Regions from separate parts of the Streptomyces sp. NPDC017979 genome, predicted to be linked through region 2. Evidence: riboswitches for the same ligand, from Rfam matches in the RefSeq annotation. Region 2 holds a riboswitch; the other holds the start of a gene.

What was found. Region 2 has a riboswitch for S-adenosylmethionine ahead of ACH4E8_RS12540 (aminotransferase class V-fold PLP-dependent enzyme). Riboswitches for the same ligand answer to the same signal wherever they lie in the genome.
Region 1: it holds a riboswitch for S-adenosylmethionine, as region 2 does, so the genes downstream of both, thrC (threonine synthase) here and ACH4E8_RS12540 (aminotransferase class V-fold PLP-dependent enzyme) in region 2, are expected to answer to the same signal.

What each region holds. Positions count from the first base shown of each region.
Region 1 is NZ_JBIRGU010000002.1:161,096-168,383, reverse strand. Features, by position in the region: gene groL (chaperonin GroEL) at 240-1,862, opposite strand; gene ACH4E8_RS06705 (cold-shock protein) at 2,235-2,438, opposite strand; gene ACH4E8_RS06700 (MoaD/ThiS family protein) at 2,901-3,176, opposite strand; gene thrC (threonine synthase) at 3,257-4,546, opposite strand; SAM riboswitch class I at 4,564-4,728, opposite strand; gene ACH4E8_RS06690 (glucosyl-3-phosphoglycerate synthase) at 4,957-5,895, shown strand; gene ACH4E8_RS06685 (hypothetical protein) at 5,946-6,212, shown strand; gene ACH4E8_RS06680 (trehalose-6-phosphate synthase) at 6,359-7,288, shown strand, end outside.
Region 2 is NZ_JBIRGU010000003.1:681,603-688,890, forward strand. Features, by position in the region: gene trpD (anthranilate phosphoribosyltransferase) at 1-972, shown strand, start outside; gene ACH4E8_RS12530 (DUF6332 family protein) at 1,194-1,448, opposite strand; gene ACH4E8_RS12535 (glycoside hydrolase family 19 protein) at 1,674-2,585, shown strand; SAM riboswitch class IV at 2,784-2,901, shown strand; gene ACH4E8_RS12540 (aminotransferase class V-fold PLP-dependent enzyme) at 3,093-4,496, shown strand; gene ACH4E8_RS12545 (glycerate kinase) at 4,427-5,647, opposite strand; gene ACH4E8_RS12550 (SLC13 family permease) at 5,721-7,136, opposite strand.

The DNA of each region.
Region 1 (7,288 bases), on a different contig from region 2:
CGGCTGGAGTTTCGAAACACGGATTCAAAAATCCGAGTGCGGAGAAAGGCCCTGCACACCAAACCACCGGTCACACCAAACCACCGGTCGCGCCAAACCGCCCGTCACACCAAGGCGCGGGCAAGCCAAAGTGCCAAGCAGGCCAAAGGCCGGGCACGCCGAAGGGCGGCACCCCCTGGGAGTGGGGTGCCGCCCTTCGTACGTAACCGGCCTTGCCGATCCTGGAGATGTCTCCCGGATCAGAAGTCCATGTCACCGCCCGGCATGCCGCCCGGAGCAGCCGCAGCGGCCTTCTCCGGCTTGTCGGCGATGACGGCCTCGGTGGTCAGGAACAGCGCGGCGATCGACGCGGCGTTCTGCAGCGCGGAGCGCGTCACCTTCGCCGGGTCGAGGATGCCCTCGGCGATCATGTCGACGTACTCGCCGGTCGCGGCGTTCAGACCGTGACCCGGGGTCAGGTTGCGCACCTTCTCGACCACGACGCCGCCCTCAAGGCCACCGTTGACGGCGATCTGCTTGAGCGGGGCCTCCAGGGCCAGCTTGACGGCGTTGGCACCGGTGGCCTCGTCGCCGTCGAGCTCCAGCTTCTCGAAGACGGCGGACGCCTGGAGCAGCGCGACGCCACCACCGGCGACGATGCCCTCCTCGACGGCGGCCTTCGCGTTGCGAACGGCGTCCTCGATGCGGTGCTTGCGCTCCTTGAGCTCCACCTCGGTCGCGGCGCCGGCCTTGATGACGGCCACGCCGCCGGCCAGCTTCGCGAGGCGCTCCTGGAGCTTCTCGCGGTCGTAGTCCGAGTCGGAGTTCTCGATCTCGGCGCGGATCTGGTTGACCCGACCGGCGACCTGGTCGCTGTCACCGGCGCCGTCGACGATGGTCGTCTCGTCCTTGGTGATGACGACCTTGCGGGCGCGGCCGAGCAGGTCGAGGCCCGCGTTCTCCAGCTTGAGGCCGACCTCCTCGGAGATGACCGTGCCGCCGGTGAGGATGGCGATGTCGTTCAGCATCGCCTTGCGGCGGTCGCCGAAGCCCGGAGCCTTGACGGCGACGGACTTGAAGGTGCCGCGGATCTTGTTGACGATCAGCGTGGACAGGGCCTCGGCCTCGACGTCCTCGGCGATGATCAGCAGCGCCTTGCCGGACTGCATGACCTTCTCCAGCAGCGGGAGCAGGTCCTTGACCGAGGAGATCTTGGAGTTGACGACGAGGATGTAGGGGTCGTCGAGGACGGCCTCCATGCGCTCCATGTCGGTCGCGAAGTACGCCGAGATGTAGCCCTTGTCGAAGCGCATGCCCTCGGTGAGCTCCAGCTCCAGACCGAAGGTCTGGGACTCCTCGACCGTGATGACGCCTTCCTTGCCGACCTTGTCCATGGCCTCGGCGATCAGCTCGCCGATCTGGGTGTCAGCGGCGGAGATGGAGGCGGTGGAGGCGATCTGCTCCTTGGTCTCCACGTCCTTGGCCTGCTCGAGCAGGGCGGCGGAGACGGCCTCGACGGCCTTCTCGATGCCGCGCTTGAGGGCCATCGGGTTGGCGCCGGCCGCGACGTTGCGCAGTCCCTCGCGGACCAGGGCCTGGGCCAGAACCGTGGCGGTGGTCGTACCGTCGCCGGCGACGTCGTCCGTCTTCTTGGCGACTTCCTTGACCAGCTCGGCGCCGATCTTCTCGTACGGGTCCTCCAGCTCGATCTCCTTGGCGATGGACACGCCATCGTTGGTGATCGTGGGGGCGCCCCACTTCTTCTCAAGGACGACGTTGCGACCCTTGGGGCCAAGGGTGACCTTGACGGCGTCAGCGAGCTGGTTCATCCCGCGCTCGAGACCGCGCCGTGCCTCCTCGTCGAACGCGATGATCTTTGCCATGTGAGGTGTCCTCCACGGACTGGGTGGGAAGCTCTATTGGACCGCGTTGGCGCCCGCGACGGACGGCCTGCTGCACCAGATGGCTCCATGCGCCACAAGGCGAGCGGGCCTCACCGACCCGGCCCTTCGTAGCACTCTCACCCGGAGAGTGCTAACGCCAATGATTAGCACTCGCCACCCGAGAGTGCAAGCGCCCTACCCGTGCTCGCCTCCGCGACGAAGGGAACCGGCCGCGCCGGAAGCAAGCCCCCGAGGAGGCCCCGCAGCGGCGGCGAAGACATCGGGAGAACCGCCCCGACCACGCACAGAAGGGCCTTGCACCCCGGCCGGGGTGCAAGGCCCTTCAAGTGCGTGAATACGCCGGAGCGGGATTCAGGCCGAGATCTTCACCATGTCGGCCTGCGGGCCCTTCTGCCCCTGCGAGATCTCGAACTCGACTCGCTGACCCTCCTCCAGGGTGCGGTAGCCGTCCATCTGGATCGCGCTGTAGTGGACGAATACGTCCGCACCACCGTCGACCGCGATGAAGCCGTACCCCTTCTCCGCGTTGAACCACTTGACGGTGCCCTGAGCCATGCCCAACTCCCCTATTACTGGCCCTTGCACAGGACCGCACCTCGCGGACCCGGGTCAGACCCCTACCCGCTCACTGGAGTGCGCCGGAACGCGTCGACCGCGGCTGAATGTATCTGCCCAACTGCCCTCTGCAACAGGTCAATCGGACGAGAATTCCTGGAACCTACGATCGGGTAATTAGGCTGGATTACCGCAATTCCGGGACAAATCAGGCCGGACAAAAGGAACTTAAGCGACACAAGTACGCCACACATTGGCTGCTTCTTATCGAGCCCGGGCGCAATTCGATACGTGGGCGAGAGCGTTCGGCGAAGGGGCGTTCCCCAACTGTAGCGTGCTCAACCCTGCAGAATTGCCCCCTCCGGATGTCTCACGGAGGGGGCAATGCAACTGACTCTGGGTAATACGGCTGACTCTCGGTGACGCCGACCGCCCGCGCGGGCGGGGGCGGCGGTCCGGGTCTCAGCCGCCGGCGACCGCGGGGATGATCGAGATGCCGGCGCCGTCCGGCGTGGCGGTCTCCAGGCCCTGCTCGAAGCGGACGTCGTCGTCGTTGACGTACACGTTGACGAAGCGGCGCAGCTTGCCCTGGTCGTCCAGGACGCGGGCGGCGATCCCCGTGTGGTTCTTCTCCAGGTCGGCGATGACCTCGGCGAGGGTCGCGCCCTCGGCGGGCACCTCGGCCTGGCCGCCGGTGTAGGTGCGCAGGATGGTCGGGATGCGGACGTTGACGCTCATGGGTGCCTCTTTCGGGGCCGGTGCAGGGCCGGTACGGGGGCGGGCGGAGGGAACGGAGGGGCTGGCGGGACCTGTCGCGGTCAGCCGGCCAGACCGGCGGCGCGGAAGGCGTCCAGGCTCGGCCGGATCGTCGCCGACGGACCGGTGGTGCCGGCGACCGCGTCCAGCGTCTTGAGGCCGTCGCCGGTGTTGAGGACGACGGTGGTGAGCGTCGGGTCGAGCACGCCCGCCTCCAGCAGCTTCTTGGTGACGCCGACCGTCACGCCGCCCGCGGTCTCCGCGAAGATCCCCTCCGTGCGGGCGAGCAGCTTGATCGCCTCGACGACCTGCTCGTCGGTGACGTCCTCGACCACGCCCCCGGTGCGGCGGGCGATGTCCAGGACGTACGGGCCGTCCGCCGGGTTGCCGATGGCGAGCGACTTCACGATGGTGTCGGGCTTGACCGGCCGCACGACGTCGTGGCCCGCCTTGAAGGCGGCGGAGACCGGGGAGCAGCCCTCGGCCTGCGCGGCGATGATCCGGTACGGGCGGTCCTCGACCAGACCCAGCTTGATCAGCTCCTGGAGCCCCTTGTCGATCTTGGTGAGCTGGGAGCCGGAGGCGACGGGGACGACGATCTGGTCCGGGATGCGCCAGCCGAGCTGCTCGCAGATCTCGTACGCGAGGGTCTTGGAGCCCTCGGCGTAGTACGGGCGCAGGTTGACGTTCACGAAGCCCCAGCCCTCGCCGATCGGGTCGCCGATCAGCTCGGAGCAGAAGCGGTTCACGTCGTCGTAGGTGCCCTCGATGCCGACCAGCTCGCCCCCGTAGACCGCGGCCATGACGACCTTGCCCTGCTCCAGGTCGTGCGGGATGAAGACGCAGGAGCGCAGCCCGGCGCGGGCCGCGGCGGCGCCCACCGCGCCGGCGAGGTTGCCGGTGGAGGAGCAGGAGAGGGTGGTGAAGCCGAAGGCGCGGGCGGCCTCGACGGCGATGGCGACGACGCGGTCCTTGAAGGAGTGCGTCGGGTTGCCGGAGTCGTCCTTGACGTAGAGCCCGCCGGTGACGCCCAGCTCGGCGGCGAGCCGGTCGGCCTGCACGAGCTTGGTGAAGCCGGGGTTCACGTTCGGCTTGTCGGCGACGTCGGCGGGGACGGGCAGCAGGGGTGCGTAGCGCCAGATGTTGGCCGGTCCGGCCTCGATGCGCTTGCGCAGCTCCTCCGGGTCGCCCGTGGGCAGGTCGTACGCGATCTCCAGCGGGCCGAAACAGGCGGCGCAGGCGAAGATCGGGCCGAGCGGGAAGCGCTCGCCGCACTCGCGACAGGAGAGCGCTGCGGCGGGGCCGAGGTCGGGGGTGGTGGTCGCGGTGCTTGCGGCGGTCTGCACAGCCATGGAGGCGAGGCCCTTTCTCCTCATCTTCCTCATGGCGCATTTCGCCATGAGACGGATTTGGCACCTTCCCTAGCCGGGAGCCTCGCGACGCTGCGGCGCTTGGGCGCACTGCACGACGGAGACCGGCTGGAGGGTTGCCGGGGCTTCAACGGGCCGTATCCCTCTGCCCCTCTGGATGAGCGGTATTCGATTGTGAACGGCGGGGTGGAACGCATCGAACGAGTCGATCGCGACGTTCAACCATGGGGCCGTTCGGCGCGGGGACCCCGACATGCGATGGCCATCCGCGTTGTTCAAGACTGTAACCGAAGGTCCGGGCGGTTGAGATAGTCGTCCGAACCGCGAGATGGGTCACAGCGGGCGCCGGACGGTTCGACGGCGGGCCGCACGGACGGAGGAGTTGGGGGCACGTGCTCGATGAGGTGGAGCGGTGGCTGGCGACGCGTTCCTGGTCGGCGGCGGACCGTCCGCTGAGCGCCCTGGTCGCGGCCAAGCGGGGGACGACGGTCAGCGTGGTCCTGCCCGCCCTCGACGAGGAGGCCACCGTCGGGGAGATCGTCCGGGTGATCCGCCGGGAGCTGATGGAGCGGGTGCCGCTCGTGGACGAGTTGGTGGTGGTCGACTCCGGGTCCACGGACCGTACGGGCGAGGTGGCCGCGGCGGCGGGCGCACGGGTGGTCCACCGGGACGAGGTCCTGCCGCGGATCCCTGCACTGCCGGGCAAGGGCGAGGTGCTGTGGCGCTCCCTGATGGTCACGCGCGGTGACGTCGTCTGTTTCGTCGACGCGGATCTGCGGGACTTCTCCGCGGACTTCGTCTCCGGGATCGTCGGCCCGCTGCTGACCAATCCGCAGGTGCAGTTCGTCAAGGCGATGTACGACCGACCACTTGGCGAAACCGCAGGTCAGGGCGGCCGGGTGACGGAGCTGGTGGCGCGCCCGCTGCTCAATCTGCACTGGCCGCAGCTCGCCGGCTTCGTGCAGCCGCTGGGCGGCGAGTACGCGGCGCGGCGCTCGCTGCTGGAGCGGCTGCCCTTCCCCGTCGGTTACGGAGTGGAGCTGGGTCTGCTGGTCGACGCGCTGCACACGGTGGGGCTCGACGCGCTCGCGCAGGTCGACGTGGGGACGCGCAAGCACCGGCACCAGGACGGGCAGGCACTGGGGCGGATGGCGGCGGCGATCTACCGGACCGCGCAGCTTCGGCTGTCCCGCGGGCACTTGGTGCGGCCGGCGCTGACCCAGTTCGAGCGGGGCGAGGACGGCTTCGTACCGCGCACGCACGCGGTGGACACGGAGGAGCGGCCGCCGATGCGGGAGATCGACGAGTACGCGGCGCGTCGTGCCGCCTAGTGGACGGTTTATATCCGAAAATCCTATATGTGTATGCGACTGAGCAACGTGTGACACCGGAGCTGACCGCACGGCTGACCCCGCGGCGAACGGGCCCCGCGCTGCCCCGACCGCTGAGACGTCGACGGGCCCTGCGGCTCACGGGGCTGCTGGCCCTGCTGGTCCTCGTCGTGGCCGCCGTCGCGGGGGCCGCGGCGCCGCCCGCGCCCTCGGGTCCGCAGCTCTGGCTGCTGGGCGGGCTGGTGGTGGCGCTGGCGGCGGCGTGCGCGGTGGCCTTCGCGGCGACCCGCACCCGACGCACCCCGCCGAAGGGGTAGCTCGGGGCGAAAACCCGCCCCGGGCGCCCCGGGAGTCGCGGGAGCCGGCGGGCGTCGCCGGAGCCGGCTGAAACCCCACCGGCGACAAGACGCCACTCGACCGTATGTGCGTTTGCCGGCCGGGGCTGCGGGCTAAGTTCTGGCACATGGCTGCCGAACCTTCCGCCACTCCGTCCCGCGCCCGGATCCTGGTCGCTTCCAACCGCGGGCCCGTCTCGTACGCCCTCCTGGACGACGGCGGGCTCGACGCCAAGCGCGGCGGCGGCGGGGTGGTGTCCGGGCTGTCCGCGATCGGCGCCCGCGAGGACTCGCTCTGGGTCTGCTCCGCCCTCGGCGACGGCGACCGCGAGGCGGTGCGGCGCGGGGTCGGCGAAGCGGGCGTCCTGATGCTCGACATCGCCCCCGACGTCCACTCCGACGCGTACAACGGCATCGCGAACTCGGTGCTCTGGTTCGTCCACCACATGCTGTACCAGACCCCGCTGGAGCCCGTGTTCGACGAGGAGTTCCGCCGCCAGTGGCGCTCCTACGAGGAGTACAACCGCGCCTTCGCCGACGCGCTCGCCGAGCGGGCCGCCGAGGGCGCCGCGGTGCTCGTGCAGGACTACCACCTCGCGCTGGTCCCGGGGATGCTCCGGGAGCGCCGGCCCGACCTGCGGATCGGGCACTTCTCGCACACCCCCTGGGCCCCGGTGGACTACTTCCGGCTGCTGCCGGACGACATCGCCGAGCAGCTCCTGCGCGGCCTCCTCGGCGCCGACCGCACGTGCTTCCTGACCCACCGCTGGGCGGACGCGTTCACCGCCTGCTGCACGGAGGTGCTGGGGCCGGACGCGCTGAAGGGCACCCGGATCGGGGTGCACGGCCTGGGGGCCGACGCGGACTTCCTGCGCGAGCGGGCGCACCGGCCGGACGTTGCGGAGCGCATGGCCGCGCTGCGCGAGCAGATCGGCGGACCGGACCGCCGGACGGTCGTGCGGGTGGACCGCACGGAGCTGTCGAAGAACATCGTGCGCGGCCTGCTGGCCTTCCGGCACCTGCTGGCGACCCGCCCCGAGTGGCGCGAGCGCGTGGTG
Region 2 (7,288 bases):
GACGCGACGGGCTGGGCGATGGACCGGATCCTCAGCGGCGAGGCGTCGGACGCGCAGATCGCCGGCTTCGCGGTGGCGCTGCGGGCGAAGGGCGAGACCGTGGAGGAGATCTCCGGTCTGGTGTCGACGATGTACGAGCACGCCAACCTCATCGAGGTGCCCGGTCCCAGCGTGGACATCGTGGGCACCGGGGGCGACGGCGCGAAGACGGTGAACATCTCGACCATGGCGTCGATCGTGGTCGCCGGGACGGGCACCAAGGTCGTCAAGCACGGCAACCGCGCGGCGTCCAGCGCCTCCGGCGCCTCCGACGTGCTGGAGAAGCTCGGGGTCAACCTGGAGCTGTCCCCGCAGCGGGTGGCCGAGGTCGCGGAGGAGGCGGGCATCACCTTCTGCTTCGCGATCAAGTTCCACCCGGCGCTGCGGCACGTGGCGGTGGCCCGCCGTGAGCTGGGCATCCGGACGATCTTCAACTTCCTGGGTCCGCTGACGAACCCGGCCAGGGTGAAGGCGCAGGCCACGGGGGTGGCCGACGCCCGGATGGCGCCGATCATGGCGGGTGTGCTCGCCCGGCGCGGCTCGTCGGCGCTGGTCTTCCGCGGGGACGACGGGCTGGACGAGCTGACGACGACGGCCACGTCCACGGTGTGGATCGTGCGGGACGGCACGGTCCGCGAGGAGCGCTTCGACCCGCGGGACGTCGGCATCGACGTGGTGCCGGTGTCGGAGCTGCGGGGCGCTGACGCGTCGTACAACGCGGAGGTCGCGCACCGCGTGCTGGCCGGTGAACGCGGCCCGGTGCGGGACGCGGTCCTGCTGAACGCGGCGGCGGCGCTGGTGGCGCTGGAGCCGGGCGACGCACCGCTGCCGGAGCAGATCGCGGCGGCGATGGGGCGGGCGGCGGAGGCGGTGGACTCGGGCGCGGCCTCGGACGCGCTGGCGCGCTGGGTGCGCGCCACGAACGCGTCGTAGCGCCCGGGTCGGTGCACTGACGCTGCGGGCGTCGTCGCCGTCGTGCCCTCGTGCCGAACGGGGTGCGCGGCGACGGCGTCCGCGGTTCCGTCGTGCCCAGGGGCATGGCGCGTCCTCCTGGACGCGTGCGCGGCATGAGGGGCCGTGCCGGAGGGCGGGCCTGTGCGCGGGCTCCGTGGCCCGCGTTGCAGACGATCAGGACGTCGCTGGGCGCCCGCAGGTCAGCGGCCCATGCGTCGCTGTGCGTCGAAGCGGCGCAGCACCCTCACCAGACGCCACACCCCGGCGGTCGCTCCGAGCAGCGCGCCGCCGACCAACACGCCCTCCTTGACCGAACCGGTGACGCCGAAGGCCAGCGCGAGGGCCCAAGGGACCGCGAACACCGCCGCGGCCAGCGCCACACCCGTCACCAGGGCGAAGACGATCTCCACCGTCATCGCGTCCTTCTCGTGCCGCGACTCGCGCCCCATGCCCATGCTGCAAGTTTCACATCGGGGTAGAGCCGTGGCCCCCCTCCAGACCCAACTGGGCCTGGAATGGGGATGGTTGTTTCTAAAATTGCATTGGTCTATACCTTGACCGCGCCCCGCCCGGGGCGCTTGGGTGTGCGTAACCACCCCCCAACACGGCGTGTCTGGTCGCCTCGGTGTCCCACTGGGGCTACCAGGCATGTCCTCGGACGCACGAAAGGTCACTGGACCGTGCTCAGAACCCGAATGAAAGCCCTGATGGCCTCCGTGCTCGCGGCGGGCTCGCTGCTGGCGACGGCCCTGGTGCCGACCGCCACCGCCGCCCCCGCCGCCGCCCCGGTCGACGAGTGCGCCGTCGCCCCCGCCTGGGCCGCCGGCCAGAACTACCGCGTGGGCGACATCGTCAAGTACACCGACGGCAGCATCTACATCGCCGAGCGGGCCAACCCCGGGTACAACCCGGTGGTGAGCACCTACTACTGGGACCCGTACACCTGCGGCACGGGCGGCAACCCCGACCCGAACAGCTTCGTGGTGAGCGAGGCGCAGTTCAACCAGATGTTCCCGCGCCGGAACCCCTTCTACACGTACAAGGGCCTCACCGACGCCATGAAGGCGTTCCCGGCGTTCGCCCACACCGGCAACGACACGATGCGCAAGCAGGAGGCCGCGGCCTTCCTCGCCAACATCAGCCACGAGACCGGCGGGCTGTACTACATCAAGGAGATCGACGAGCGGAACTACCCGCTCTACTGCGACCGCAGCCAGCCCTACGGCTGCCCCGCGGGCCAGGCCAAGTACTACGGCCGCGGCCCGATCATGCTGAGCTGGAACTTCAACTACAAGACCGTGGGCGACTGGTTGGGCATCGACCTGCTCAACAACCCCGACCTCGTTGAGACCGACCCGGCCATCTCCATGATGACGGCGCTCTGGTACTGGAACACCCAGGACGGCCCCGGCCCGGTGACCGCGCACGACGCGATGATCAGCGGCGCCGGCTTCGGCCAGACCATCCGTGCGATCAACGGTGCGCTCGAATGCGACGGCGGTCACCCCGCGCAGGTCCAGAGCCGCGTGAACCGCTACAAGAACTTCACCCAGATCCTGGGCGTGCCGGCGGGCTCGAACCTCTCCTGCTGACCCAGGACAGCGCCTGAGCCCTGCGCGCCACTTCCGCCCCGGCCCCGTCATCTCGGCGCCGGGGCGACGTGCTGCCCGGCCGCGGGTTGCTCGCGCAGCCCTTTGCGCCGCTGACGTACTCGCCGTTTCCCCGCGGGGGCGTTGTCCGGGATGCGGACGTGGTTGCGGGGGCGGGCCGGGTCGCATACGGTTTGCGCAGGTCATGAGTGACAGCGACTACGGCCCCGGCCCGCTGTCCGGCAACCCTCCGTCCGTGGCGGGGTGCCCCGGGTGAAGACCAGGCCGTGGGCAGCGAGGTCCGCGGCAAGCGCGGACCCCTGCGAACCCTGGGGTCCTGGTCCTCAAGGGAGCAGCCTCGTGAGCAAGCGAATGCGATAGGGCCTCGTAGGCCCCTTCTTCATCACCCCTCCGCGACACCGCGCCCAGCGCGCCGAGTGCGCAAGTGCGCCCCGCGGAGCCCGTCCTGAAGCCATTCCCCTTCGCTGCGCCCCACCGGGAGATTCCGCCATGTCCGCATGCCCGAACACCGCCGCCGCCACTGCCGCCGACAGCGACTGCGCCGCCCTGCCCGTACTCGGCCGGGACGTCACCGTGCCGCTGGTGACCGGCGGGGAGGTCACGTACGCGGCCCTCGACTACGCGGCCAGCGCCCCCGCGCTCCAGCGGGTGTGGGACGACGTCGCCGCGTACGCCCCGTACTACGGCAGCGTGCACCGCGGCGCCGGCTACCTCTCCCAGCTCTCCACCGACCTCTTCGAGAACAGCCGGGAGACCGTCGCGGAGTTCCTGGACTGCCGCGAGGGCGACCAGGTGGTGTTCACCCGCTCCACCACCGACTCGCTCAACCTCCTCGCGGCCGTGCTCCCCGCCGACTGCGAGGTGTTCGTCTTCGAGACCGAGCACCACGCCTCCCTGCTGCCCTGGCAGGAGGCGCGGGTGACGTACCTGAACGCGCCGCGCACCCCGGAGCAGGCCGTCAGCACGTTGGAGCGCGCGCTCGCCGACCGCGACCCGTACGGGCCCGCGCTGGTCTGTGTGACGGGTGCGTCGAACGTGACCGGTGAGCTGTGGCCGGTGAAGGAGCTCGCCGCCGCCGCCCACGCGCACGGCGCCCGCATCGTGCTGGACGCGGCCCAACTCGCCCCGCACCACCCGGTGTCCGTGCGCGAGCTGGACGTCGACTACGTCGCCTTCTCGGGCCACAAGCTGTACGCCCCGTTCGGCTCCGGGGTGCTGGCGGGCCGTGCGGACTGGCTGCGCGAGGCCCGGCCCTACCTCGCCGGCGGCGGCGCGTCGCGCAAGGTCGCCCGGCGCGCGGACGGCGGCGTGGAGGTCGAGTGGCACACCACCGCCGCCCGCCACGAGGCCGGTTCGCCGAACGTCATCGGGGTGTACGCGATCGCCGCCGCCTGCCGCGCGCTCACCGAGGCCGGCTTCGACTCCCTCGTCGCCCGGGAGCAGGAGTCGGTGGCCCGGGTGCGCGCGGGCCTCGCCGAGGTGCCGCAGGTGAAGGTGTTGTCCCTGTTCGGGGACGACGCACCCCGGGTCGGCGTGATCTCCTTCGTCGTCGAGGGGTGGAACAGCTCCCACTTCGCCGCCGCGCTCTCCGCCGAGTACGGCATCGGGGTGCGCGACGGCCTGTTCTGCGCCCACCCCCTGGTCCGCACCCTGCTCGGCAGCGACCCCGAGGAGCCGGGCGAGTGCGGCGCCCCCGAGGCCGAGCCGGGCGAGCGTTCGCTGAACGCGATCCGGGTCAGCTTCGGCGCCGGTACGCCCGACGAGCACCTGGAGCGCTTCGTACGGGCCGTGGGCGAGCTGGTCACCGACGGCGCGCGGTGGAGCTACCGCACCGAGGACGGCCGCTGCGTGCCGGACCCGACCGCGGGCCCGGCCGCCGCGCCGACCGGCTGACGCTCCGGCAGCCGCGCACCGAGCAGGACCATCCGCAGCGCCCGCTCGGTCGCGTCCGCCAGGAACTCCCCGCCGCGGCCCAGGGCTTCGCTGAGCGAGACGGGCGCGGGCAGGATCGAGCTGTACGCGTCCACGCCCGCCGAGCGGACCTGGTGCGCGCCCTCCCCGATCGTGCCGGCGAGGGCCAGCACGGGACGTCCGTAGCGCTTGGCGCGCCGGGCCACCTCGGCGGGGACCTTGCCGCGCGGGGTCTGGTGGTCCAGCGCGCCCTCGGCGGTGAGCACCAGGTCGGCCCGGGCCAGCCGGGCGTCCAGGTCGAGCTGGTCGAGCAGGACCTCGAACCGGGGCAGCAGATGGGCGCCGAGGGCGGCGAGCCCCGCGCCGAGACCGCCGGAAGCACCCGTGCCGGGGCCGCCGTAGAGGTCGCCGCGGACCTTCAGGTCACGGGTGAGGACGTCCGCCCAGTGCTCCAGGGCGTCGGACAGCTCCTCGACCTGCTCCGGGGTGGCGCCCTTCTGCGGGCCGAAGACCCGGGCGACCCCGCGCTCCCCGCACAGCACGTTGAACGGGTTGCAGGCGACGCGGATGTCGGTACGGCCGAGGCGGGGGTCGAGCCCGCTGGTGTCGATCCGGTCCAGCTTCCGCAAGTGGCTTCCGCCGTGCGGCAGTTCGCGGCCCTCGGCGTCCAGCAGCCGGGCGCCGAGCGCCTGGAGCGCACCGGCGCCGCCGTCCGAGGTCCCGGAGTCCCCGCAGCCCACGAGGATCTCCCGGGCGCCGGCGTCCAGCGCCGCGCGGATGAGCTGGCCGACGCCGTACGTCGTGGTGGCGCTCGGGTCGCGCAGGTCGCGCGGGACCAGCGAGAGGCCCGCGACGGCCGCCATCTCCACCACGGCCGTGTACTTGTCGAGCATGGCGAAGTGGGTGAGGACGGGGGCGCCGGTGGGGCCGGTCGCGGTCAGGGCGACCAGCCGGCCGCCGGAGGCCGCGGCCAGCGCACGGGCCGTGCCCTCTCCGCCGTCGACCAGGGGGATCAGGTCGATCTCGGCGTCCGGGACCACCCGCAGCACGCCGGAGGCGATGGCCTCGGCGGCGGACTGGGCGGACAGGGACTCCTTGAAACCGCTGGGCGCGATGGCGAAACGGGTCAGCATCGTTTGAACTCCCGGTACGAATGAGGGTGAGGAGAGCGAGGGGGAGGGGAGGAGAAGGGGGGACGGGGGTGCGTCAGGGGGTGAGGGGCACGCCGAGCAGCGGCCAGACGGCGACGGCGAACAGCAGCACCAGCGCGGCGGTCAGCGGCGCCAGGAAGGCGGACATCTTCAGCAGGTCCCGCGGGGTGTAGGTGGGGACGTCCGGTATGTCGGCGAAGAGGGTGACCGGCTTCGCGGAGGCCGGCAGCGTGTGGCAGAACCCGGCCGCGGCGGTGGACGCGAGTGCAGCAGCCACCGGATTGACGCCGGCGCCCACCGCGGCGGCCACCACCAGCGGCACCAGCACGGAGGAACGCGCCGAGCGGGACTGCAGGACCAGGTGCGCCAGCGTGGAGACCACGACCACGACGGTGAGGAACGCCCAAGCGGGCAGGTCCAACGGCACCCCGCCGACCAGCCACTTCGCCGCCCCGGAGTCGGCGAGCGCCAGGCCCATCGCCATCGTCGCGGCCATGAAGAGCAGCAGCGACCAGGGCACGGTCTTCAGCGCGTCCTTGAGGTTCACCGTGCCCAGCGCGGGCGATGCGGCGACGACGGCCCCTATCAGCGCCACCACGGCCGGCGGCACCTGGTGCAGCGGCTCGCTGCACCACAGCACGACGACGGTGGCCAGCAGCAGCGCGCAGCGCGCCTCCGCCTGCGACCACGGCCCGGTGACGGGGTGCTCGGTGTGCTCCTGGATGTGCTCGGCGGTGATGTGCACCGAACCCTTGCGGTCGGCCCGCTTGGTGGTGGTGAACAGCACCACTTCGGCGGCCAGGTGGGACGACACCACCGCGAGCGGCAGCCCGAGCAGCAGCCATTCGGCGAAGCCGATGCGTTCGCCCGCGGACTCCCACAGCACGGAGACCGTGATCAGATGGGCGCCGGCGCCGATCAGGGTCGCCACCGCCGACAGCAGGATCACCGTCGGGAAGAGCAGCGCCAGCATCACCACCAGTCGCTTGCGGTCCGCGAGCGCCTTCGCCAGCGCGATGAACACCGGCAGCGCGAGCGCGGCCCGCCCCGAGGTCGCCGGCACCGCGAAGGCGGTGACCACCAGCGCGGCGGTGGTCAGGTGGACGAGTTGGCGCACGTTGCGCGCGCCGGTGACCAAGAACGCCGCGGCCCGCCCGGCGAGCCCGGTCCTGGTGACCGCGGCGGCCAGCACGAACGCGCAGATCAGCAGCCAGACGGTGTCGTCGCCGAGGGTCCCGAAGAGGGCGTCGCTGCTGATCACCCCGGTCGCGGTGAGCGCCAGCCCCGCGCCGAGCGCGATGTAGGTGTCGTCGATCGGGGTGCCGATCCAGGCGCAGGTGGCGAAGGCGAAGACGGCCAGGGTGATCCTGGCGTCACCGCTGAGGCCGGGGAAGTTGCCGGGCACCACCAGCAGCGCGCAGATGCTGAGCGCCACGGTGAGGGTCACGGCTTGTCGCAGGTTCAGTGTCACGTACTAGAGGGTTCACGGGCGTGGTGAGCACTTCATGAGCCGATGATGAAAGGAACTTCACCAAAGGCGGCGGCGCGGTGTGACGATTGGGCCGTGCGGGGGAGCGGAACATGAAGAAGCCGTACGGCGCGGTGCCGTACGGCTTCGTCGGG